Linked DNA regions of Methylotuvimicrobium sp. KM2. The protein of the gene in region 2 interacts with the protein of the main gene of each other region in a pairwise test. Links are inferred from orthologs where the notes say so. Each region holds a gene or a part of one and is shown on either strand. Other genes may lie near its edges.

The links.
Region 1: the proteins of WJM45_RS18825 (region 2) and mtgA interact in binary tests that used the Escherichia coli proteins (3 or more experiments, as listed by UniProt). The link is inferred for Methylotuvimicrobium sp. KM2 from one-to-one orthologs.
Region 3: the proteins of WJM45_RS18825 (region 2) and mrcB interact in binary tests that used the Escherichia coli proteins (3 or more experiments, as listed by UniProt). The link is inferred for Methylotuvimicrobium sp. KM2 from one-to-one orthologs.

Annotation. Positions count from the first base shown.
Region 1 is NZ_CP150634.1:2,137,284-2,148,074, forward strand. Bases 51-2,981 are described here. They hold mtgA (monofunctional biosynthetic peptidoglycan transglycosylase), read right to left. Parts: upstream 1,915-2,981; coding sequence 1,186-1,914; downstream 51-1,185. Other genes in these bases: WJM45_RS09130 (DUF1353 domain-containing protein), read left to right, coding at 505-1,107; WJM45_RS09140 (cytochrome c), read right to left, coding at 2,232-2,831. Outside these bases: WJM45_RS09145 (2OG-Fe(II) oxygenase), read right to left, coding at 3,226-3,939; WJM45_RS09150 (methyltransferase), read left to right, coding at 4,110-5,246; WJM45_RS09155 (hypothetical protein), read left to right, coding at 5,305-7,077; WJM45_RS09160 (fumarate hydratase), read left to right, coding at 7,193-8,719; WJM45_RS09165 (response regulator), read left to right, coding at 8,775-9,224; WJM45_RS09170 (diguanylate cyclase), read left to right, coding at 9,227-10,791. UniProt on the Escherichia coli protein: Peptidoglycan polymerase that catalyzes glycan chain elongation from lipid-linked precursors. May play a role in peptidoglycan assembly during cell division in collaboration with other cell division proteins.
Region 2 is NZ_CP150634.1:4,468,376-4,473,088, reverse strand. The notes cover bases 1-3,000. They hold WJM45_RS18825 (penicillin-binding protein 2), read left to right. Parts: upstream 1-630; coding sequence 631-2,370; downstream 2,371-3,000. Other genes in these bases: WJM45_RS18820 (UDP-N-acetylmuramoyl-L-alanyl-D-glutamate--2,6-diaminopimelate ligase), read left to right, coding at 2,367-3,000; ftsL (cell division protein FtsL), read left to right, coding at 352-630; rsmH (16S rRNA (cytosine(1402)-N(4))-methyltransferase RsmH), read left to right, coding at 1-355. Outside these bases: more of WJM45_RS18820, read left to right, coding at 3,001-3,833; murF (UDP-N-acetylmuramoyl-tripeptide--D-alanyl-D-alanine ligase), read left to right, coding at 3,830-4,713. UniProt on the Escherichia coli protein: Essential cell division protein that catalyzes cross-linking of the peptidoglycan cell wall at the division septum. Required for localization of FtsN.
Region 3 is NZ_CP150634.1:2,000,142-2,011,077, forward strand. Bases 1,609-4,684 are described here. They hold mrcB (penicillin-binding protein 1B), read left to right. Parts: upstream 1,609-1,999; coding sequence 2,000-4,369; downstream 4,370-4,684. Outside these bases: WJM45_RS08470 (bifunctional diguanylate cyclase/phosphodiesterase), read left to right, coding at 1-1,493; WJM45_RS08480 (YbgA family protein), read left to right, coding at 5,004-5,828; WJM45_RS08485 (FAD-dependent oxidoreductase), read left to right, coding at 6,656-8,806; WJM45_RS08490 (methyltransferase domain-containing protein), read left to right, coding at 9,028-10,074; WJM45_RS08495 (TIGR04282 family arsenosugar biosynthesis glycosyltransferase), read left to right, coding at 10,074-10,778; arsenosugar biosynthesis radical SAM (seleno)protein ArsS, read left to right, coding at 10,771-10,936. UniProt on the Escherichia coli protein: Cell wall formation. Synthesis of cross-linked peptidoglycan from the lipid intermediates.

The DNA.
Region 1 (10,791 bases), 2.3 Mb from region 2 along the record:
ATGGGACGCTTGCCTATCTATCCTTAAGCCGCGCGAGGTCGTCGCACTGCTCGAAGCATTAGGGTTTTCCTAAGTTCGGCAACGCGGTTCGCACAAACAGTTTCGTCACCCTGATGATAGATGTACTACAGTACCATTTCATGCAGGGCGTGATGTGTCGCCAATTTTGCTACCATGCAATTCAACCTCGGTGATGATCAGCTACCCGATAGAATATAATCGACGAACGACTTGATTGCACGCAACGGAGTGTGGAATCGGTCGATGATTAGCTCAGGATTCTCAACAGACTTCTTACGGCAATTACAGCCGAGAAGCCGAGGTTTGGCGTCCTGAAAAACGATTATGATGCTGTTGTAGACGAGCTATCTGAGAGCATTGAGTATGCGAAAAAGGCGAGAAATCTTGCTTACCGATTTCGAAGAAGCAGGAGCTTCTCGTACGGTGTAGTACTTAAAAAGTAGGCTTATGTCAGCCTCAATAAAATAATTCGGAGGGGAAGTTATGCTTGATTTCATTTACTGGATTGGTTGGATTGCCACTGTGCTTCTGGCAGGCTATTTATTGTTGTATATCATTAAAATATTTATACACCTGGATGCCTTGCCAGCGATCTCTTTAGATTCAATGCCGGCCGTTAAACCGGTGCCTATACCGACTAAAAATCAGAAAACAAAATTGCAAAAAATTGTAGCTTCGATTTTTGAAGTTAGAAAATGGGTTTTAACCGAAAATTGGTATTACGAATTGTCCGATGGTTCCATGATTTTAATTCCTAAAGGCTTTGAATTCGACGGCGCTTCGATTCCGAGACCATTATGGGCGCTATTGAGTCCGACCGGTTTGTTGCTGATTCCCGGGTTAGTACATGATTATGCCTATATGTATGCACAGCTTTGGCAAGTCACATCTAATGAAGTTATCGAGCCTTATGGGCAAGATAAGAGTCGAAAAGATTGGGATAAATTGTTCAGATCGATGGGGCAGGAGATCAACGGTTTTTCGTTTGTTAATTTTATTTCCTGGTTCGCGTTATGGTTGGGCGGATGGTTGGTATGGAGAGGACATAGAAAGGCGAATAAAACGCCGACTAAGCCTTTATTATAAAAATGCGATGGGCAAAGTGTCATGCGCTTTGCCCACTCCGAATTAATTTCATGAGCTTCATGGTTGAAATGCCCGAATTTAGGATGAGTGTTGCCGATGCCGGTAATTCAAATTTTTCATTTGCTTCATTATCCAGGCTTTGCGCTTGAGTAAATACGACGTAGGCTTGTCCGCACTATATAAATGAGGATTGGGCAGCGTAGCTGCTAACAGTGCCGTTTGCGAAGCACTCAATTGACTGGCGGGTATGCCGAAATAACGTTGACTGGCCGATTCGATGCCGAAGAGATGATCGCCGAATTCCGCAATATTCAAATACACTTCCAGAATGCGGTCTTTGTGCCAAAGCATTTCAATCAACCCCGTAAACCAAAACTCGATCCCTTTGCGCCAAAAGCTTTTGGAGGGCGTTAGGAATAGGTTTTTGGCGACTTGTTGGCTAATCGTGCTGGCGCCCCGGAGTTTTCCGCCTTTCAAATATTGATCGATAGCATTCTGCATTTCATTGAAATCGAAGCCGTGGTGACTAAAAAAACGTTGGTCTTCGGATGCAATGACTGCCGAGAAGGCGTAGCGTGAGATTTGTTCGCGTTTAACCCAGCGGTAATCGATTGTTTTGAATGACCGGTGTTGTTGAAAATATTCTGCGTGGCGATATAGCATGAATACCGATACGGGTACTGGTATATGACGTAGCAAAACGACCGATAACGACGAGCTTGTTATAAAAAATAGCGCTAAATAAAGCGTCAGCCGTTTAAGCTTGTTTACGAAAGAGCGCTTGGGGTTGCGTTTGGAATATCTCAAAAAAGTATCAACTTCCTTCCTGCGAGTAAATATTCAGCCCCCTCTTTTCAATGAGGCGGACTGTGAATACTTAGGATTTCGTGATAAATAACCTCCTGGAGCTATGAGCTTTGTTGAGGGTTCGGTCACTCGCTTGACAGGCCCAGCACCTAAATCCAGCACCTAAATTCCATAGGTTTTTGGCAATGATTCAAAATCATGGCTTATTTAGGTGCTGGATGAATTATCAAAGCTGGTTAACCATAGCCAACAAGCTATGGGGTTTAGGTGCTGGGTGAATACGTCCGTGTAGGCTTTTTCGACCAAATCCTTACGATTTAATCGGTAGTGGTTAAACCCTTCAAGCTTGCAAAATAGGCCGAGATATTCTCCAGGTCGTCGCCGGATAAGCCTTGCAGCATCGACTGCATGATGGGATTATTTCTTTTGCCGGATTGATAGTCTTGCATGGCTTTGACGAGATAATTACCGTATTGACCGGCCAATCTCGGTACATTGCTTTGCGCATCTTTACTTTCTGCATGGCAGCTTAGGCAAGATTGAGCGAGTTTTTTGCCGGCAGCCGGATCGCCTCCGGCTGGGCTTTTGGTTTCTTTGCCCGGCGCGGATTCAATATAAGCGGCGATATTTTCGATAGTTTGATCGCTTAGGTCATAGGTATTGGCTTTCATGGTGCCATGCGGGCGATTTTTTTCTCGATAAGCTTTCAATGCCGAAGCCACATAATCTGCGCGTTGCCCGCCGATTTTCGGCACATAATAAGTCGGGTAGGCATTACTGTAGGCGGGGATGCTGTGGCAGCCTCGACAGGTTTCAAAAGCTGCTCGACCGGCATCGACATCCGCGGCTTGAACATTCATTTGCGGAATTGAAGCTGACAGTACGCTGACTAATAATGCTAAGGATGGTTTTTTCATGGTGGTCTCGATCCTAATAAAGAGAAGATTGCTTCGAATTTGTAAGTTACTGGCTGTATCTTACCAAACACGCCGGAAATTGATAACAGGCTATTGAGTCGGCGCTAAGGAAACATACTCATTTAGCCAACTTTTGGTTTTGAGTTGCTCGACAAAGGACCTCGTCGTTAAGACGGCATTTTCGTTCTCATGGTCTTTACTATCGCCGCGGGAATGCATATTTTATCGAGAGCTACAAAAACCACGCTCCTTAGATATACCTTTCGCACTTCAAATTTCGGCATTGCCAGAGGAGGTGCCTGGGTGTTCGGTCGATTTTTGCTCCTGCAAAATCGACATTCACGCCATCCATGGCGCTCATAAAGGCTTTGCCAGCATGGAGCTGGCATAGAGCCTACATGGACGTATTCACGGCGTCCTTTAGCGGACACCCAGGCACCGAATTTTGATCTACGACGGGTATAACTTCGCCGGTATTGCATTTAAACCAGCCGGCAATACTCAAGCGTTGACGGTGTGTCGGCTCGACCTCGTGCGGTATGTCTTCACTCAGAAATACGACCAGTGTTCCTGCCAAAGGCTTGATTCGTGCTGCGACTTGTTCATTTTTTGGGTTATAGAGGGCCAGAAACCCGCCATCTTCGTTTTGCCAAGTTTCGTTAAGGTAAGCCACTGTCGTTAAGATCCGCCCTGCCGCACCTCGAAAACTGTCCCTATGCTTTAGATAATAAGCGCCCGGTTCATAGCATGCAAAATGGCTTTCATATTCGAATAAGCCCATGAAGAGTAGCCGGTTGATTTCATGACGAAGCATTTCCATTTCGTCTAAATAGCGCTTTTGCGCATCGGTGCTTCGTGTAAGCCACCGGGTTTTATCGCCGCGGATATTTTCGTCCAACGTGAAGCCGATGCCCCGGCCGATGCCGGCCGGAGTTAGTTCGCCGTCGTTATCGTAGGCTTTAAGGTCGGCAACTAAATTTTTTATTAACGTAGTATCGAAGTAATTTTCAATGACATGCCAGCCTCTATCGATCAATTGATCGGCTAGTTCGTCGAAAATAGGTTTCGGATGAGTCGGTGTCGTGGTAGGTATTAAGCTGGGTTGCAAGTAATATTACTCGAGTAAATGAAAAGCCGCGCGAATTTAGCCTTGAAATGCAAAAAAAGCAAGACTAAAGATAAGATTTAATTCCGGGCTATAATATCGCGCCGATTATGGCTTGCCCATTTCTTCATCAATGATGCCACAGAACCGTCTTTTAAAATGTTTGTTTTCTTATGACTGATGTCTTATCGGTCCCGCAAGGTCGATTTAACTTACGGCGCTTGCCCTTACGTCGGCGTGAGCTGCTTAGGGCATACGATGCGTCCGACGAATATTTGCTGAATTATCTGTCCGAAGTTCAATTGCCTTCTATTGGCGCTCGCGTCTTGATCGTAAATGACAGTTTCGGCGCTCTAACGGTTGCCTTACATGAATTCAAACCTACCGCATTATCCGATTCCTATTTAAGCCAACAAGCGACACTAATGAATTTTTCCGAGAATGCCTTGTCGATAGACGGCATTCTATTGATGACAAGTCTCGAGTCGCCTTTGCAAAGTTATGATTTAATTGTGATTAAGTCGCCGAAAACATTGGCGTTGCTCGAATACCAATTGATTTCGTTACGGCCTTTCATGACTACGGCTACTCGAGTTATCACAATCGGGATGGTCAAAAATCTCAGCGCTACCGTTTGGCGTTTATTGGAAACGATTGTCGGTCCAACAAGCACCGCGAGGGCATGGAAAAAATCGCGACTGATTTTTTCCGAACCGGACGATAATATTTCGTTGCCGGTAAATCCTTATCCGGTTCGTTATCGGTTAGAGGGGACGAATTATACGATCGTTAATCATGCTAATGTGTTTTCTCGAGACAGCCTCGATATCGGTACTCGGTTTTTTATCGAGCATATCGGTTGTTTTCCCAATGCCGAAACTATCATCGATCTTGGTTGCGGTAATGGTATTGTCGGCTTGCTTGCAGCCGAACGCAATCCGAATGCAGTGGTACATTTCGTCGACGAGTCGTTCATGGCGATTGCGTCGGCGCGGGAAAATTTTAAACTGGCTTTCGGCGAGAGCAGGTTGGCGAATTTTAGTGTCGGCGATTGTTTATCCGACTTTACCGCTAAATCGGCCGATGTGATTTTGTGCAATCCTCCTTTTCATCAACAGAATGCAGTCGGCGATATGATCGCCGCTAAAATGTTTCGGCAGGCTAGAAATGTCATAAAGCAAGGAGGGAAGTTGCTGGTCATCGGTAATCGCCACTTGGGTTATCATCTGGAGTTGAAGAAATTGTTCGGTAATGTTTCGGTTATTGCCGCTAATCGTAAATTCGTTATTTTGCAGTCGATGGTCGAATGAACGAGTCGAATACACAAAGTGATCGTTTATGTCATTTTTTATTATTTAAGGTATGAGTATGCGTTTTCGTAATTTTTTTCTGTTGCAACTCGCAGGAGCGGTTGGTCTTGTCCTAACAGGATGCGCTACTTCCCGCCAGATTGCGGTCGATTATCCGGTTGCTCAAGCAAATGATTTAAAGCCTCTCGGCGGTTATCAAGCCGTTGATGGAGACGACTATTACGTTCAGTTATTTTCCGAATTCGAGTTAAAAGGCGATAGTACGCTCAAAACGGGCTGCAGCGAAATAGGGTCCGGCTATGAGAAAGGAAGTTCGACAGCGGGGGTTGTTTTTAAAGTTAAAAACGAAGCGCTAAATTATAAGCAGGAGGTTACGGCACTCGTTTATCAAGGCAGTAGCGGAAAATGCAACTTCAATCTCGAAACGCGCAAAGCCGCGCTAACGCCATGGCTGAGGCTGGATTTAAGCAAGGACACTACGATCGATTACCAATTCATGACCAGTAATCAGAGCGATACCGATATATCCAAAATTATCGGCGATGTTCATAAAAGTACAAATCTTCTGGCCTTGACCGGGGTCGGTATCGGTATTGCCGTGATGGGCAAGTTGGCCGACGAGTGGGTGCAGAGTCCGATCGGACAAACTGCGGTATCGGCGCCGTCCGAAGCAAAAGTCAGTACCGAGACTCATACCTTGCCGCTCGCTATACAGGGCGATGGCAATAAGACGGTATTTAGAGAGACGCGGCTGCCGGTTTATGAAGTCGTCGAAGGCGGCAATCCGTTCTCAGGCGGGCCGAAACAATTGGGCGAATTGAGAATTTATCCCGAGATACGCTCTTCTTTATTGCTCAAACAAGTTTCCGCAGGGATACCCAGTGCGAGGGATGTTTCGTTGCCGGAGTTGTTGAGCATGCCGATTCGAATGGGTGAAGGCAATATCGAGCTCAGGCAATTACTGGAAAAATCTCCAGTCGATGAGAAGCCGAATTTGCAGCCGGATTGGAGGAAATACGGCGAAGTTGAAAGCCAATGCCGTAAGTTAAAGCGAGTCTTGCGAGGCTTAGGGTTTAATAAATTCGACCGAAATGCAGTGCTTTATTATTATCTCGCTCAGTCTCCGGACTGGTCGAACTACAATATTCCGAAAATTCGCGCTATCGCAGATGACCTTCGCCCGGCAACGCTACAACAATTTCGAAACCGCAATTTTTCCGGCTGTTTGATCGATGAGGATTATCAAACGATGGCGATGATGGGCCTGTCTGTCAATAGCGCGCAAGACTGGCAGGCTATTCAGGATGCCCGTCAAAAGAAAGAAAACGTGCTAGGACCGGTACAATCGATCGGACGTCAATTAACTGCGGTGATTCAAAACAAAAATCCGGCGGAAATGGCGAGACAGATTTATCCGTTGATCGCGACGGCTAAGGAGGGGGGCGGTAAGGTGCTATTGCAGAATCATCTAGGCGATTTCGGCCTCGAAAGTTTGCTCGGTATCGACTATATGCCCGGAGAAGGGATAGTGATCGGTTATCAGCAATTCGAACAGGTTTTTTCGTGGCTTTATATCGATCAACTGAGTTGTACGCGGCCGGCAATCGAGCAAGGCAAGCCATTAGGCCATATCGGTTTATTGATGTTTACGACGCAAGACGGTTCGCCATGGCCGAAAGGCGGTGCCATGGAATTTGAAATTCAATCCGGAAAAATTTCGCGGATTGCTTTTCAGCATCCGACTTTTCGGGATTTCGAGCAAAGCCTGACCGATTACCCTGAAATCGGTGGCTGCCGAATCGACAAAAGCTTCGTCGATAGGTTGCGGTGACGATTAATGGCAAGCCGATAAGTGTAAATTAATCTAAAAACGTTGCGAAAATATTAAATGCAGCAACAAAGAAAGCTGCGTCTCAACTAATAACCAATATTTCAGGTAATTACGCATGACTTTGATTCGCCAAGAAGACTTTATCCAAAGCATATTCGAATCGCTGCAATACATTTCGTATTATCATCCGGGTGACTTTATTGAGGCGATGGATCGAGCCTATCAAAATGAACAAAGTTTGGCTGCCAAGGATGCAATCGCGCAAATCTTGATTAATTCGAGAATGTGCGCCGAAGGACACAGGCCGATTTGCCAGGATACCGGCATCGTCGTGGTATTTCTGAAAATCGGCATGAACGTACAGTGGGATGCCCAGATGAGCGTCACGGATATGATCAACGAAGGCGTTCGGCGCGCGTTCATGCATCCCGACAACTTACTTCGTGCGTCGATTTTGTCCGATCCGGCCGGCAAACGCATCAATACGCGCGATAATACGCCGGCTGTCATTCATATGGAGGTTGTCCCCGGTAATAAAGTCGAAGTCGAAATTGCCGCCAAGGGCGGCGGTTCCGAAGCCAAATCCAAGTTTGCGATGTTGAATCCGTCCGACAGCATCGTCGATTGGGTCATGCAAACCGTACCGATGATGGGCGCGGGATGGTGTCCCCCTGGGATATTGGGCATCGGTATCGGCGGTACCGCCGAAAAAGCGATGCTGCTCGCGAAGCAGGCTTGCATGGAGTCGGTCGATATTCATGAGTTGATTGCGCGAGGGCCGGTCAATGCGCTCGAGGAATTGCGCTTGGAGTTGTACGAAAAGGTCAATGCACTCGGTATCGGTGCACAAGGCATGGGTGGACTGACCACGGTCTTGGATATTAAGGTCAAGGATTATCCGACGCATGCTGCCAATAAACCGATCGCGATGATTCCGAACTGCGCCGCAACGCGCCATATCCATTTCGAACTCGACGGTTCCGGGCCGGCCGAACTGCCAGTGCCGCGTTTGGAGGATTGGCCGAAAATTACCTGGGAAGGCGGGAATAGCAGCGCTAAACGGGTCAATCTCGACACTGTGACGAAAGACGAAATAGCGACTTGGAAGCCCGGTCAAACTTTATTGCTGAGCGGCACGTTACTCACCGGTCGAGACGCCGCCCATAAACGGATCGTCGAGATGCTCGAGCGTGGCGAGTCTTTGCCTGAGGGCGTCGATTTTACGAACAAATTCATTTATTACGTGGGTCCGGTCGATCCGGTTCGCGATGAAGTTGTCGGGCCTGCTGGCCCTACGACTGCGACGCGCATGGATAAATTTACCGAGGCGATGCTCGCGCAAACCGGTTTGATCGGCATGATCGGCAAGGCGGAACGCGGTCCGGTTGCAATTGAAGCGATCAAAAAACATAGTGCGGTATGTTTAATGGCGGTTGGTGGTGCGGCATACCTTGTTTCGAAAGCGATACGAAAAGCGCGAGTCGTCGCATTCGAAGACTTGGGTATGGAAGCCGTGCATGAATTCGTGATCGAAGACATGCCGGTCACGGTCGCGGTCGATGTCGACGGCGAGTCTATTCATAAGAGCGGTCCAAAACAATGGCAAGCCAAGATAGGCAAAATTCCGGTGGTTTCGAAATGATTTTTATTCAAACATCTTGTCCACCAAATACACAAAAATCGCGAAAATATTCAACATGTTAATTGAAAATAGCCAACCCTTCGATATTTTGCTGGTCGAAGATGAGCCGGCCGATGCTCATTTAGTGAAGTCAGCTCTCAAAGAAAATAAAGTGTATTGTCACTTGCATCACGTATTGGACGGGCGTGATGCTTTGGATTTTTTACGGCGCGAAGGCGATGTTTATAAAAATGCTCCCCAACCGGATCTGATTTTATTGGATTTAAACATGCCGCGCATGAACGGTCGGGAGTTTTTGAGTGTAATCAAGACAGACGAGCACTTTTCGGCTATTCCCGTCGTGGTGTTGACGACTTCCGATGTCGAGCGTGACGTCGTGGCTTCGTATAAACTCGGAGCGGCTAGTTACATCACCAAGCCGGTCGATATGGCGCAATTTATCGATGCGATTCGGCAACTTGATAATTATTGGTTTACTTTGACTCGATTGCCTAAAAAGAGTTGATCATGTATGCCAAGTTGTCTTATCGAGTGTTATTAATTGAAGACGATCCCAGTGATGCGCACCTGGTAAGTCGCTATTTGAAGTTGTCTTCGGATGTCGGTTTCGAATTGACATGGGTCGTTTCTTTATCCGAAGGCTTAGCGCAGTTACGAAAAGATGAACACGATATTTTGTTGTTGGATTTATCGTTACCGGATTCTAAGGGACTTGAAACAGTAAAAGCGATACGTTCGTCTGATCACTCTACTCTGCCGTTGATCGTTTTAACCGGGCATGACGATACCGGTTTTGCGCTTGATATTTTAGAGTCCGGCGTTCAGGATTATTTAATCAAAGGTCGTTTCGATGGGGATGCCTTGATTCGAGCCATCCGCTATGCTTTACATCGTTCGAAACTCGAACAACGGCTACATGAAGCGGAAGAGCGTTGGCGATTTGCTTTGGAGGGCGCTGGCGATGGTGTTTGGGATTGGAATTTATTGACCAATGAGGTTTTTTATTCTCCGCGATGGAAAGCGCTTCTCGGCTTTTCAGAAAATGAGATTGGCAATAATCTCGACGAATGGGAGAAACGTGTTTACCCATTAGACTTGCCGATTGCTGAGGCCAATATTCAAGCTCATCTCGACGGCAGAGTCGAAAGCTACGGTTGCGAGCATCGATTGAAGTGTAAGAGCGGGCAGTGGCGATGGTTTATGGATAGAGGTGTAGTCGTCAGTTGGACCGAAGAGGGGCTTCCTCAACGAATGATCGGCACATTGTCCGATATCACTAATCGGAAAAATATGGAGCAGGAGCTGCAACAATCCAAACAGTTTGCGGTTTCTACCATCGATGCGTTATCGGCCCACATTTGCGTATTGGATAAATCCGGTACAATTGTGGCGGTCAATCGAGCATGGCGAGAGTTTTACCAAAATAATGCGGGTGCGTCGAGTAATTGCATATCGGTTATAGACAGTAACTATTTAGCGGTTTGTGATTGCACAACGGATGAAAGTTCGGAGCAAGCAACGCAAATGGCCGCGGGCATTCGTTCGGTCATGAAGGGGGATGTCGATATTTTTGAGATGGAATACCCTTGCCATTCAGATAACGAAGAACGTTGGTTCAATGCCAGGGTTACACCTTTTAAAGACAGTAACGAATATATCGTCGTTGCGCATGAGGATATTACCGAGCGTAAGCAAGCCGAGGCTCGCGACCGTTTGTTAATTGCGGCGCTAGAAGCGGTCGGTCATGGTATTGTGATCACCGACACCTGCGCTCGCATCGAATGGGCTAATCCAGCCTTCGGGAAATTGACCGGTTATACGCTTGAGGAAGCGCTCGGCAAGGCTCCGAAAGACCTTGTTAAATCCGGAAAGCAAGATTCTTTGTTTTACGATGATATGTGGCAAACCATTCGTTCCGGTAAAACTTGGTGCGGAGAATTGATCAACAAACGTAAGAACGGCGATTTGTATGATGAAGAACTCACGATTGCTCCGGTCACGGATGATAAGGGTAAGATTACGCACTTCGTAGGAATTAAACAGGACATCAGTGAGCGTAAAAGATTGGAAGC
Region 2 (4,713 bases):
TGTTAGAGAAAAGCATAAACACCCTGCAACCCGGACTTTTCAAGCAATTCGGATTGCGGTCAATCGAGAGCTCGAAGAATTGAAAAGTGGATTGGAACAGGCGGTCGATGTATTGAAACCCGGAGGACGCCTGGTTGTGATCTCGTTTCATTCATTGGAGGATCGAATCACCAAACGCTTTATCCGCGCTGAATCTGGTGCCAAGCACGATCCAGGCAGATTGCCGATTGTGGAATCTGAGATAAAGAAGGGTATTTTGCGCAAAGTCGGCAAGGCGATTAAAGCCGGCGGAGACGAGGTGGCGAAAAATCCACGAGCAAGAAGCGCAATCATGCGCGTGGCGGAGCGGTTGTGACGGAAAACAGGATCGCTATTTTATCCTTGGCAAGTTTATTGCCTTTATTAGTGTTGTCCGCACTGGGGGTCATTTACAGCAAGTATCAGTCGCGATTGCTGTTTGTTGAAATACAGCAACAAGAACGCGAGCTGGATCGATACGAAGTGGAGTGGGGGCAATTACAGTTGGAGTTGACGACATTAGCGGAAGAAAATCGAGTCGAACAAATTGCTCGGGATAAGCTAAAACTGGTCATGCCGGAACGAGACAAAATTATTTATTTGAAACCTTAGATGCACGGTTTTTCAACGCGAAAAAAAAAGAGGGGGCCGGAAACGGACTTTACCGTAAGACGTAAAGTGTTGCTGGTTTTTATGCTTGGAGGGATGGGCTTGCTGGCTGTTCGGGCCTTCGACCTGCAAGTATTGAGAAAGCAATTTCTCAAACAGCAGGGCGACATGCGCCATGTCAGTGCGGTATCTGTGTCAGCTTATCGAGGCATGATACTGGACCGAAACGGAGAGCCATTGGCGATCAGCACGCCGGTTCAATCGATTTGGGTCAATCCGCAAGAACTCGCGGGTGCCGAACCGGCTGCAATCGGGCAAATGGAAAAGCTTCTCGATTTGCCCGATAGGAAAATTAAAAACTTGATCGTGCCAGGCACGAAGCGGCGGTTTGTTTATGTTAAACGGCGCATCAATCCGCATTTGGCTGCGCAAGTAAAAGCATTAGATGTCCCCGGTGTTTATTTCGAGCGGGAATTTAAACGCTATTATCCGGCGGGCCCGGTATCGGCACATTTGGTAGGATTTACGAATGTCGACGATGTCGGCCAAGAAGGGATTGAGCTTGCCTATGACTCAGTACTGAGAGGGACGGCCGGGAGCAAGCGGGTTATTCGCGACGGCAAAAGGCAAATTATCGGTGATGTCGAGGCGATCTCCGCACCGGTCGATGGGCGGAATGTGCAGTTAAGTATCGACGAGCGCATTCAATATTTGGCTTATCGAGAATTGCAGTCGGCAGTACTAGAGCACCGCGCGAAAGCAGCGGCATTGGTTGTCTTAGACGCAAAAACCGGCGAGGTGCTGGCCGATGCCAATCATCCTGCGTTCAATCCAAATACCCGAACGCACCTTAAAGGCAATGCTTTTAGAAATCGAGCGATTACCGATGTTTTCGAACCGGGGTCGACGGTCAAGCCCTTTGTTATCGCGGCGGCGCTCGACGGCGGTTACATCAAGCCCGACTTAATAATTGAAACGAATGGAATATACCGAATTGGCCGCAATGTCGTCAGGGACGTGCATAACTACGGAACGCTCGATTTAACGCATGTCTTGAAAAAATCAAGCAATGTTGCAACCAGCATTGTCGCATTAGAGATGCCGCCGGACTATTTTTGGGGCATTTACAATCAATTGGGATTCGGCAACGCAGCGGGTATCGGTTTCCCAGGGGAAGCAAGTGGTAGCGTGCTGGATTACCAGCGGTGGAATCAATTCGCACAGGCGACCCTATCGTTCGGCTACGGCATGAATGCATCGGTGTTGCAGTTGGCAAGGGCTTATACGGCATTGGCCGATAACGGTGTGCTGCATTCGGTTAGTTTGTTGAAGCGCGATCAGGACCCCGAAGCCAAACGTGTGTTTTCCGAGAAAACGGCCCAATTGATTAGAACCATGCTCGAGCAAGTCGTGTTGAAAGACGGTACCGCTTATCAGGCTAGGGTCGATGGCTATCGAGTCGCAGGCAAAACCGGAACGGCTAAAAAAGCCGGCGAGGGCGGCTATAAAGAAAAAAAATATTTATCGATTTTTGTCGGTATGGCACCGGCTAGCGATCCGCGTGTGGTGATCGCGGTGATGGTGGATGAACCCTCGGCTGGTGCTTATTACGGAGGTGCGGTGGCAGGTCCCGTATTTTCCAAAGTAATGGCCGGTGCGCTGAGAATACTCGATGTTGCGCCTGACCAAGAAGAAACCATGCCGGTTTTGATCAGCAAAAGCCCGGATCTCTTAGCGCAATGAAATTAGCAGAACTGCTCTCGGACCATGCATTGACCGGAGCCGATATCACCGTTCAAGGGTTATCACTGAGTAGTCGCAATATTAAACCGGGCTACGCGTTCATCGCCGTGCAAGGAGCTAGGCAGCATGGCTTGGCGCATGTTCGCCAAGCTCTCGAGCTCGGGGCGAGTGCGGTGCTCTATGAGCCTTTCGGGGCGAACGAATGGTTAGGTGGCGGTCACCGTGATGTGCCATTTATCGCGGTCGAAGATCTAAATATGAAGTTGGGAGAGATCGCAAGCCGATTCTACGGCGATCCGTCCGGTCGATTGCATGTGATTGGCATAACCGGCACTAACGGCAAAACCTCGTGCAGCCAGTTTTTAGCTCAAGCCCTGGATCGATGCGGGATTATCGGTACCTTAGGCTGGGGAATCTGGGGGTGTTTGCGGCAAACGATCAATACGACCCCGGATGCGTTGGCGATTCAATGGATGTTGGCGAATTTGGTCGACGACCGGCTGGCGGCGGTTGCAATGGAAGTTTCCTCGCATGGCTTAGAGCAGGGACGAGTGAACGGTATCCGTTTTCAAGGGGTCGTTTATACGAATATCAGTCGCGATCATTTGGATTATCACGGCTCGATGGAACGGTATGTTCAAGCCAAATTAAAGTTGTTGGCGATGCCTGGTGTGAAGTTTGCCGTGATCAATTTGGATGATGCCTACAGTCAGCAAGTGCTGGCAGCGGTTCCCGACGGTGTGCTCGTGTGGGCCGGCAGTCTCCGAGGCAAATCCTTACCCTATGGCGAATCGGTTCTCGGTGATTCGCTTCGTCAGACATTGTTAGGAATCGAGCTTAACTTGAGATGGCGGGATCGACAAAAAAAAGTTTGCATCCCTTTATTTGGTGAATTCAACGCGGAAAATGCGTTGACGGTTTTTACCACTTTATTGGCTTCCGGCATGAGTTTTGATCAAGCGGCCATCAAAATCGAAAGCTTACAAGCGATCCCTGGGCGCATGGAGCGTTATGGCGGCGACGATGAATCATGGGTTTTTGTCGACTATGCCCATACGCCGGATGCTCTTGAAAAAGTATTGAAGGGACTTCGTAAGCAATGCGAAAAAAAATTGACAATCGTATTCGGCTGCGGCGGCGATCGGGATGAGGGCAAGCGGTCGCAAATGGGCAGTATTGCGCAACAGTGGGCTGACCGGGTTATTTTGACAGATGACAACCCACGCGGAGAAGCCCCGGAAATGATTGTCGAAGCTATTATGGAGGGCTGTCGGTCGAGTGGCGTTTCCGTCATTCATGACAGGGCCCTGGCGATACAAACAGCGATTAGCGAGTCCGGCTCCGGCGATTGTGTGTTGATCGCGGGTAAAGGCCATGAAGAATATCAAGAAGTGAAAGGCCGAAAGATACCTTTTAGCGATAGAGAGACTGTAATAAAAGCACTGAGGTTAGCCAGGCAATGAAATTAATGTTGAGCGAAATCGCGGAATGTGTCGGCGGAGTTCTGTTCGGCGAGGATAAGTTCTTCACGGGAGTCAGTATTGACACGCGCACCATCGAACCAGGCAGTCTCTATTGCGCGATTAAAGGCGAGCGATTCGATGGCAATGATTTTGTTGGGGATGCCGAGCGGGCCGGAGCGGCCGCGGCGATTCTAAGTCGTAAGGTCGAGGTGACGATGCCGATTGTCGTAGTATCCGATACTCGCCTGGCTCTGGCTGAATTAGCCGGTTTTTGGCGGAACAGGCAAACCGCACAAGTGGTCGGCATTACCGGTAGCAACGGCAAAACCACGGTCAAAGAAATAACCGCCGCGATATTGGGTATTCAAGGCCCTGTTCTTTATACCCAAGGTAACTTGAACAACGACATCGGCGTGCCGTTGACCTTAATGAAGATGAACGCCGAACATCGCTATGCGGTGATCGAAATGGGCGCGAATCATGCCGGTGAAATTGCCTATACCAGTCGATATGCCAAGCCGCATGTGACGATTATTTGCAATGTCGGTCCCGCGCATTTAGAAGGCTTCGGCAGTGTCGACGGCATCGCTCGTGCGAAAGGTGAAATTATCGGTTCTCTCGGTCCGGATGGGACGGCCGTGCTGAACCATGACGATACTTATTTCGATTATTGGCTGGAGTTGGCAGGAACACGCAAGGTATTGTCGTTCGGGTTAAAGCCAGGCGCCGATATTCGTGCCGAAAACATCATAACGCGTATCGAAAACGGCGAATTTGCGACAGCTTTCGAATGGATTCATGGTTCGGTGCGTTATCCGATGCGGCTCAAATTGGCCGGCCGGCATAATGTACTGAATGCCTTGGCCGCAGGTGCCGCTGC
Region 3 (10,936 bases), 2.5 Mb from region 2 along the record:
ACGAACTATGTAAGCCGCTTCGTGGGCCTGAGCTTATCATTTTAGTAGAAATGTTATTGCTACTTAAAAGCGAACGTTCTATACGCTACCAACAACAGGAAAGGTTGATCAATGAGTTGGCGACGCGAAAATTGCTCGATGCTAAATTAAAATATTTGGTCGCTCATGACGAATTGACCGGCTTGATGAATAGAACGCAGCTAGAAAACTATATTCGTTTGAGTTTGACGCGGAATCAAAAGCTGCAGCAAAACGGCGCATTGTTGTTGATTGATTTGGATCGGTTCGGTTTGATTAACGATTTGGAAGGCTTCGATATGGCCGATAAATTGATTATCGATGTCGTGGCAACGATTCGAAAGCTGGTGAGGCTCGAGGCTTGGTTTGCCCGCATCGACTCGGACGAGTTTTGCCTGTATTTCGATACTATATCCGGTCTTCAGGCTCGCGAAGTTGCCGAAGATATCCGCAAAGGGCTCAATGAAAGCCGATTTCAAACCGGCAATGTTTGCTACAGTATTACTGCGTCGATCGGCATCGCAACATTGCAATCCGCTAAAGTTATCCAACATCCCGAGGAATTGATATCTAGAGCGCACCAAGCTTGTTCCTTGGCGAAACAAAACGGCCGAAATATGGTCTGGTTTTATAACGAAGAAGATAAAGCCATAAAAGAACGGCATCGCGATGTTTATTGGGTCCCTTTGATTAGGGATGCTTTGTTAATGCGAAATTTCTTTTTGATGTTTCAACCGGTAGTGAATCTTAGAACAGGCGAGGTTTCGCATTATGAGGTACTAATTCGAATGCGGGGGCATGAAAACAAGGTCATTAGCCCTTCCGAGTTTATTCCGGTTGCCGAACGAATGGGTTTAATACACAGCATCGACTTGTGGGTGGTTGAGAATGCGATTGATTTTTTAGCTGAGCTTCCCCCCGAATTGTCTAACGTATCGTTGTCGATCAATTTATCCGGAGTCGCTTTCCAGGACGATGCTTTATTGCCGACCATCAAAAGAAAACTGGAATTGTCTTGGGTCAATGCCGAGCGGATTACCTTTGAGATCACCGAGACCTCGGCGGTCGATAACTTCGAGCAAACTCGGCAGATGATTAATCAGATCAGAGCGTTGGGTTGTCATTTTGCATTGGACGATTTTGGCGCGGGTTTTTGTTCGTTCAATTATTTAAAGAAGTTTCCGGTCGATTTTGTAAAAATCGATGGACAATTTATTCGAAATTTAGTCAATGACGATACCGATCAAGTACTGGTCAGATCAATGAGCGAAATTGCCAAGCAACTCGGTAAAAAAACGATTGCGGAATTTATCGAGTGTCCTCGGGTGATTAAAATTCTGATTGATCTTGGTATCGATTATGGACAAGGTTATATTTTCGGTAAGCCAAGCCAGCTATTGATCGAGCAAGGTTACATTCCGCTGCAGCAACTATTAATAGAAGGCGATAAAAGCACGCGTTTTCTATATAATTAAGGCTCATCCTAAGTTCAAATAATCCTAAATTCGGCAGTTTAACCATGAAGCACATGAAGTTCACGAAGGATTTCAAGAAATTACCTAAACATACTCGCTAGCCTTTTTGGTGAGCGAAAGTTCGATGCAAACGTATAATAAGTTATTGAATTAACTTCTTACTCTTCATGATCTTCATGGTGAAATGCTTTTTCTAAGATAATACCTCGTTGAGTCATACAAAGGTTCGGCAGAGGCACCAGCCCAGCCTTAAGAAATTTAGTGTTTATGGACTGAGGTATTGAAAATTATGGGGTCACCCAGCTTTTAAAATTTATGGTCGGAAAATGTTAAAGCTGGGCTAGGATAACGCTTCTTTAAGCAATCATCGCTACTATAGTCATAATACTCGCGTCTTCCGGATTGTCGATAGTTTCCTCTTTTCAAAAAAGACTGGTAAGTCATAGGCTTACTATTCGTGTGGGCGCATATTTAAATGACTTCTTGGTAATTAAAACCGCAACATCATGGCAAGACAACCCAAAAAATCCGTAACGCCCAAGAAAACGACCAGAAAGCCGCGTAGGCGCGAGACTCGCAATAAAAAGCGCCCGGAAACTCATCGCCGTTTCGGGTGGTTTAAAAAAATCCTGTTATTAGGCTTTGTATTTGCTGTATTTATATTATCCAGTTACATCGGTTATTTGGATTATAACGTTCGTAGGCAATTCGAAGGCAAGCGTTGGGCGATTCCGGCGCGTGTCTATGCTAATCCGGAAGAGCTTTATGCCGGATATAGAATGAATATCGCCGATTTTGAAATGCTTCTGCAGCAATTGCGATATCGCCAGGATTCGCAGTTATCTTCCGAAGGGACCTATTATCGTTCGGGATTATTTATCAATGTTAAAACCCGTGCATTCGATTTCTGGGATCAGTCTCAAGATAGTCGCGCATTACAAATTCGATTCTCCCCGGGTGAAATTACCGATATCGCCGATTTGTCGGGTAGGGGAACGGTTGCTGTTGCCCGTTTAGATCCCATTCAAATAGGCAGCTTTTATCCGACTCGTAAGGAAGACCGGATTTTGATTAAACTATCGGAAACTCCGAATACCTTGATTCAAGGTTTGCTCGCGACAGAAGACCGTGATTTTTATAATCACTACGGCATTTCGATCAAAGCGATTCTGCGGGCGATGCTGGCGAATGTCAGGGCGGGCGGCATTGTTCAGGGCGGTAGCACGATCACCCAGCAATTGATCAAGAATTTTTATTTGACGTCCGAGCGTAGTTTTTGGCGTAAGATCAATGAAGTATTTATGTCGTTGATCATCGAGTATCGTTACGGTAAAGACGAAATTCTTGAAGCATATCTGAATGAAGTCTATCTGGGGCAAGATGGTGCCAGTGCCGTCCATGGTTTCGGCTTGGCGAGCGAATTTTATTTCGGCAGAAGCCTAAATGACTTACCCTTGGCGCAGATGGCGACTCTAGTCGCATTGGTTAGAGGCCCCTCTTATTACGATCCGCGCCGGCATGCCGAACGTGCATTGAAAAGGCGGGAGTTAGTGCTCGATAAAATGCATGAGCAAGGTTTTATCACGCTAAAACAGGCTGAAGAAGCGAAAAAACAGCCGCTGGAAGTGATGCCGCAAACCCATCGAGCGGTCAATCGTTATCCGGCTTTTATGGACTTGGTCAAGCGTCAATTGCAGCAAGAATACAAAGACGACGACCTGACTTCCGAAGGCTTGAGAATATTCACCACATTGGAGCCTCGAGTGCAAAAAGCCGTGGAAAGATCCTTGGCGGTAAAAATGCGCGAACTTGAAAAAAATCCTCGCGCGAATGAATTGGAATCGGCAGTGATCGTGACGCGTCGGGAAGGCGCGGAAATTGTTGCGATGGCGGGAGGCAGGGATAAAACCTCGGCCGGTTTCAATCGGGCACTCGATGCGGTGCGCCCGATAGGGTCGTTGATAAAACCGGTGGTATATCTGACAGCGCTGGAATATCCGGCTAAATATACGATAACGACTCCGGTCAGCGACACTCGGATTACCGTAAAAAGCGGCAAAGGTAATTGGACGCCGAAAAATTATGATAATACCGAACATGGTGAAGTGCCGCTGCATAAGGCCTTGACGAACTCTTACAATCTCGCGACCGTTCGAATCGGCATGGATGTCGGTATCGCGAGAGTGGCAAAGACCTTAAAGGATCTGGGCGTGAATCGGTCTGTCGATTTATATCCTTCTCTGTTATTGGGTGCCTCGCCGCTGTCGCCTTTAGACGTCACGCAAATGTATCAAACCCTAGCTGGAGACGGTTTTGTCACGCCGCTCAGAGCGATACGCGGCGTTGTCGACGGCAACGGCAAGCGCTTACAAAGTTACCCGTTTAACGTGCGGCAATCGGTCGATCCGTCGGCGACTTATATTACCAATACCATATTGCAGGAAGTGATGACTGACGGTACCGGCAGATCGGCCTATAATTATTTGCCGAGAGATTTCGGGTTGGCCGGCAAAACCGGAACGACCAATGAATTGCGAGATAGCTGGTTCGCCGGTTTCAGCGGCGATTATCTGTCGGTCGTATGGGTTGGGCGCGACGATAATAAACCTTCGGGATTAACCGGCTCGACCGGTGCGTTGAAAATTTGGTCCGACGTGATGCAACAGATTTCCAGTATTCCGGTCGTTTTGACACCGCCGGATAATGTCGACACGGTTTGGATCGACCCGTACACAGGGCTATTGGCTAATCAGGACTGTGAAAATGTCAGGCAATTTCCATTCATTCGCGGATCGGCGCCTACTAGCAGTTCCCCATGCGTACAAACCGAGGTGGAAAAAGCGAAGGATTGGTTTCAGGATTTTTTTAAGTTTTAGCGAAGAATATATTCTTTTCATGGTTCAAAATTCGGCGCCAAAATTGGACCTGATTAGCAAGATGCTTCAGCTTGCCGAAGCCAAGTGTCCGATCAGGGGCCAGTCGTAGTCGCAAAAACTACAATATGCTGTTACCCAAGCTCCAGCTTGGGTAACTTGTTCAGGAAGCTCTAGCTTCCCGAAAATCAAGAAAGATTGAACGAGTGAGTCAGGGAATGTGCGGAGGTTGTGTCGGTCTCAGGAAGCTCTTGCCCTGAGCCCTTCGGCTGCGCTCAGGAGAGCCTTGTCGAAGGCTTGCCCTGAGCGCAGCCGAAGGGGGGAGCTTCTAGGGTGTCTTTCCCAAGCTGGAGCTTGGTAAAGAGCGTGATGCGGGTTGGCCATTTTTAGCTTGAAGCGTATGGGTTTGTCCCCCCTTCCGAGACGTGTTGGGAACGGGTTAAATAACTTGTCCCGCAGGAGGAAGTTTATTCATCTCTCAATGGAATAGAAAAACACTCTTATTGATGATGAATCGGTAAATAGTAGGCAATTTTCATGACCCCAGTTCCCGACCGAGTGGCTCAAGGAAGCATACTCATTATATTCCCGCTAAAACCGAAAATTTCCAATATGATTCAATTAGGTATCGACTGCTATGAATAAAATCCCATTGGGCATCAGTGGTTGTTTGCTTGACCAACCCGGAGAAAAAGAAGTGGCTAATCGCGATAGTGTGATTAGCGAAGTGCTAGAGAGTTTTTTTGAGTGGAAGCCATTTTCTGACGAGGAAGAAAAATCGCTATTGGCTCAAGACGTTTCGGCTATTTCCGATTTCGGCACGGATATGATGGTTGGAGTTTGCGGTTATATTATGAAAAGACCGGAGCAAGCAGTTACAACAACGGGGGGCGCATTTGAGGGTTTGGCGATCGAAACATTGAGAATCATGCATCGATTTCCGTTGGTACCTATCGAAGAATCTATCCGGCTACAAGATCCTTGTTTACGCGATCTTTTTTTCAAGCGGGTTTATGTTATGTATCGCTGGCAAAGGTTGTTGAAAGAAGGTCTTAGCGCCCGTGTCTTGATAGATTTTCATGCGAGGCATAAATTAATCATCATGAGTCACGGCGACTATCGGGATCTCGGGCAATTATTGGCTGGCTTGAGCAAAGACAATTTAACCGAGATTGCCGATCAATATATTTTGCAGCTGATGAGCATGTTATTGACGATGCCGACCCGGGCTAATCACGTCAATGTTTTGCAACATATTCAAGGACATTTAAAAAAAGACATCAGTCGCGACGATAAAGCCGAACTGTGCGAATTGATCGACAGTTACCGGAACTACGAAGTACCTCTCATTGCTCCAATAATCTTGTTGAAGCATCATTTTCGAAAATCGCCGGATCCCTATATTCAATCGTCGTATTATTTTTCCCCTTATCCGAGCGCATTGGGTTCTGTTAATCCTTAAAAATAGCTATGTTCGCGTTAATAGTCGAAATTAATACTACACCAATCTTGAAACTTGAAGACTGTAGGGTACGCTGTGCCTACCACAGTAGTCTCTTCTATAGTTTAACGTGCTCTAACGTGTAGCTCTACGCCGATATAAGGTAGGCGTAGCATACCCTAAGGAATATGCACAAAATAACTTATACAAGTAGTAGGCTTTGCGGCGGTTTGGTGACTCGCTTGACAGGACGCCGTGAACCCAGCACCTAAATTATCAAAGGAAGTTAACCATAGCCAACGAGCTATGGGATTTAGGTGCTGGGTGAATGCAGATTTTGCAGGAGCAAAAATCTGCCCTGTCGCCGACACCTGTCAATCGAGCCACCAATCCCCCTTCCGACAGTTTCGCTGTAAGGAACTTGCAGTCACAGTCGACTCAACTATTAACCTAAATTCGGCAGCTCAACCATGAACCTGAATTCGGCAGTTTAACCATGAAGCACATGAAGTTCATGAAGGATTCCAAGAACTTACCACATCCTTCTCGCTAACCTTTTTGGTGAGCGAAAGTTCTATACAAACGCGTAATAAGCTATTGAATTAACTTCCTATTCTTCATGATCTTCATGGTGAAATGCTTTTTTTAGGATGAAGCACATGAAGTATTTCAATAGATTACCTAAACATTGCAGCTAACCTTTCGGGTGAGCGAAAGTTGTTCATAAACGAATGACAAGTTATTGAGTTAACTTCTTATTCTTCATAATCTTCATGGTGAAATGCTTTTTCTAGGATTAAACACTCCTTTTGGAGACTCCAACCCTTGCAACGACCAGGAATTACACGATGAAAGTCCAGAAGTTGATAGTGATAACGGTGATCGCGCTGTTGATCGGCGCCTTTTTTTATTTCGGATATCACGACTATCTAACACTGCATGAACTGAAAACGCACCAGGCCGCGATCGAAGCCCGCATCGCCGCGCAACCAGTCGCCACGGCCTTTGTTTATGCACTGATTTATGTTCTGGTCACGGCACTGTCTTTACCCGGTGCGGCAGTAATGACCTTGGCCGGAGGCGCGCTATTCGGCATACTGTGGGGCACCGTGATTGTATCGTTTGCTTCGACGATCGGCGCGACACTGGCTTTTCTGGCGGCGCGCTTTTTGTTTCGCGATTTCGTCAAAGACCGCTTCGGCTCGGCGATACGAACGATCGATGCCGGAATCGAACGGGACGGTCCGTTTTATCTGTTCACGCTACGCTTGATTCCGTTGTTTCCGTTTTTCATGATCAATCTGGCCATGGGCTTGACCGCCATTCGCCTATCGACATTTTACTGGGTTAGCCAAGTCGGCATGCTGGCCGGCACGTTGGTCTACGTCAATGCCGGCACACAGCTTGCGCGGATCGAATCGCTGTCGGATATTTTGTCGCCGGCTTTGCTCGGTTCGTTCGCGTTATTAGGCCTTTTTCCGTTACTGACCAAGAAAATCGTCGAGCAGATACAAGCCCGAAAAGTCTTCGCCGATTGGCCGAAGCCGGCGCGTTTCGATAACAATATCGTCGTGATCGGTGCCGGCTCGGGCGGATTGGTGACCGCCTACATTGCCGCGGCGGTCAAGGCCAAGGTCACCCTGGTCGAAAAGCACAAAATGGGCGGCGATTGCCTCAATACCGGTTGCGTGCCGTCGAAAGCGCTGATTCGTTCGGCAAAATGGCTGGCCCAGCACCGGCGCGCCGAAGAGTTCGGCATCAGACAGAGCAGCGCCGATTTCGATTTCGCCGATGTGATGGCGCGCGTGAAATCGGTCATCGAAAAGGTCGAGCCGCACGATTCGATCGAACGCTATACCGAACTCGGCGTCGAGGTCGTGACCGGCGAGGCGAAAATCATCTCGCCCTGGGAAGTTCGGGTCGAAATGGCCGAAGGCGGTAAAACGCTGACGACGCGAGCGATCGTCATAGCCGCGGGCGCCCGACCTTTCGTGCCCCCGATACCCGGTATAGACAGCATCGAACCGCTGACGTCCGACAACTTGTGGAACATGCGCGAATTACCGAAACGCTTATTGGTACTCGGCGGCGGACCGATCGGCTGCGAATTGGCGCAATGTTTCGCCCGTCTCGGAAGCCGGGTGACGCTAGTGGAAATGGCGCCGCGCCTGTTAGCCCGCGAAGACCCGGAAGCGTCGGAAGCGGTGGTGGCAAGTTTTAGACAGGATGGCGTCGATTTGAGATTGGAACATACCGCGAAGGAATTCATCATCGACAACGGCGAAAAAATCCTGATCGCCGAATACGAAGGAAACACGGTCAACATCCCGTTCGATCAAGTGCTGGTCGCGATCGGACGGGCCGCGAATATCGAAGGCTATGGCGTCGAGGCACTGGGCATTACGCTGTCGCCGCGCAAAACCATAGCAACCGATCCGTTTCAGGCTACCAATTATCCGAACATCTATGCGGTCGGCGATGTTACAGGTCCTTATCAATTCACTCATGTCGCCGCGCATCAGGCTTGGTATGCCGCCGTCAATGCCTTGTTCGGCACGTTCAAGAAATTCCGTACCGATTATTCGGTGATTCCGTGGTCAACCTTCACGGACCCCGAAGTCGCGCGGGTCGGCCTAAACGAGCAAGAAGCCGAGCAGCAAAACATTCCCTATGAAGTCGTGACTTACGGTATCGACGAACTGGACCGAGCGATCGCCGACGGCGAGGCGCACGGCTTCGTCAAAGTGCTGACCGAGCCCGGCAAGGACAAAATTCTGGGCGTGACGATAGTCGGCGAGCATGCTGGCGATTTGATCGCCGAATTCGTTTTGGCGATGAAACACGGCATCGGCCTGAACAAAATTCTCGGCACGATCCATGTCTACCCGACCCTCGCCGAAGCCAACAAATACGCGGCCGGCGTTTGGAAGCGCGCGCATGCGCCGAAACAACTGCTGCGCTGGCTGAGTTGTTATCATGCATGGCGTAGGAACGGCTAAGGTTTTGCTTATACCATTTGCTAGTCGAGATTCGGTGTTGGGGCGTCAAAGGGTGCCATGAATACATCCATATAGGCTTTGTGATAGCATTTGAACGTCACGGAGGTTGGTAATACCGATTTTGCCGAGAGCAAAAATCGGTCCTGCTAGCAAAGCCTTTGCTGAATACGCCGGCACTTCCATAGGTTAATGCCGATATTTGAAGTTTGATAGGTATAGTCATGAACGAAACCGCGATAACCGATTCGATAAAAAACTACTACGGCAAAGTGCTGGGCTCCAGCCAGGATTTGAAAACCAGCGCTTGTTGCACGGCCGATGCCTTTCCAAAGCATTTGCGCACTTTACTCAAGGATGTCCATCCCGAAGTCGTCGAGCGCTTTTACGGCTGCGGTTCGCCGCTGCCGCCAGCGCTCGAAGGCCGCACGGTCTTGGACCTGGGCTGCGGGACCGGGCGCGATTGTTATTTGTTGTCCCGGCTGGTCGGCGAGAACGGGCGGGTCATCGGCGTCGATATGACCGATGAACAACTCGATATCGCGCGAACATATCGCGATTGGCATGCCGAACGTTACGGTTATGCACGTTCGAATGTCGAGTTCAGGCAGGGCTATATAGAGGATTTGGCCTCGCTCGGTATCGCCGACAACTCGATCGACGTGGTCGTGTCGAATTGCGTCGTCAACTTGTCGCCGGACAAGCGGCGCGTGCTGTCGGAAATTTTCCGAGTACTCAAGCCCGGCGGCGAATTGTATTTTTCCGATGTTTATGCCGACCGGCGCATCCCCGAAGCGCTCAAACTGGAACCGGTATTGCTTGGCGAGTGTCTGGCCGGGGCGTTTTATTGGGAGGATTTTCGCCGCGCCTTGCAGGATCTCGGTTGTCCCGATGTGCGTATCGTCAGCGAAAGCCCGATCGATATCGATGATGACGAGGTGCATGCCAAAATCGGCATGATCGAGTTTCGTTCGATCACGATACGGGCATTCAAAATGCCGCTCGAAGACCGCTGCGAAGATTTCGGGCAAGTCGCGACTTACCGAGGCACGATCGCAGGTCACCCGCACTTTTTTGATCTGGACGATCATCATCATTTCGAAACCGGAAGGCCCTTGCGCGTGTGCGGCAATACCGCCGACATGCTCGGCGGCAGCCGCTACGGCCGTCATTTCGAGCTATTAGGCGACAAAAGCGTGCATTTCGGCCTGTTCGACTGCGCACCGCCAAACAGCAGCACGAATCTAACTTCCGGCGCGGCGTGTTGCTGATGACCGCACGCGGCGCGATAGCCTTATTCGTCAAAACCCCGAGGCTCTCGCCGGTCAAAACGCGCTTGGCGGTCAAAATTGGGACCGATAGGGCCGAGCAGTTTCATTGGCTGGCCGCTCGGACGACGGCGGCGATTATCAACGCAACGGAGCGGCTGGCTACGATGCAAGGTTATTATGCCGTGGCCGAAGAAATCGCGGCGACGAACGGAATCTGGCGAGGCATGCCGTGTCTGTGGCAAGGCGAGGGCGGTTTGGGCGAGCGTATGCGTCGAGTGTACGAGCACTTATTGCAAAATCATGATTTCGTCGTGTTGGTAGGAGCGGATATCCCGCAAATGACCGTTGCCGACTTGCAGCAAGCTTCAAGCTGGCTTGCTCACGACGAGCAAGCCCGGTTTGCGTTCGGGCCGAGTCTTGACGGCGGCTTTTGGCTGTTCGGCGGCAATTGCGCGCTGCCCGGTCGGTTGTGGACCGATGTCGAATACAGCACCGCCGAGATCGGCGCGCATTTTTTCAATGCCGTCAAACAATGGGGCGAAGTGCAAACGCTGCGAACCTTGCAAGATGCCGACGAACCGTCCGATTTACCGGTGCTGCTCAAAGCGCTGCAAGCATTGTCGGTACCGACACGGGAACAGGTCGAGCTCGCACGGTTTTTGTCCGGACCGGCAGCGCTACCCGACGAGGCGGTTTATGTATAACGTCAAACCTTTATTGTTGAATAGCCGGTTTCCGGCATTACGCAGAGCGCAGTTGACGACGCTGCAGATGAATCTGGGTTATCTCTGCAATCTGAGCTGCGTCCATTGCCATGTCAACGCGGGGCCTAAGCGTACCGAGTTGATGACGCGCGAAGTCA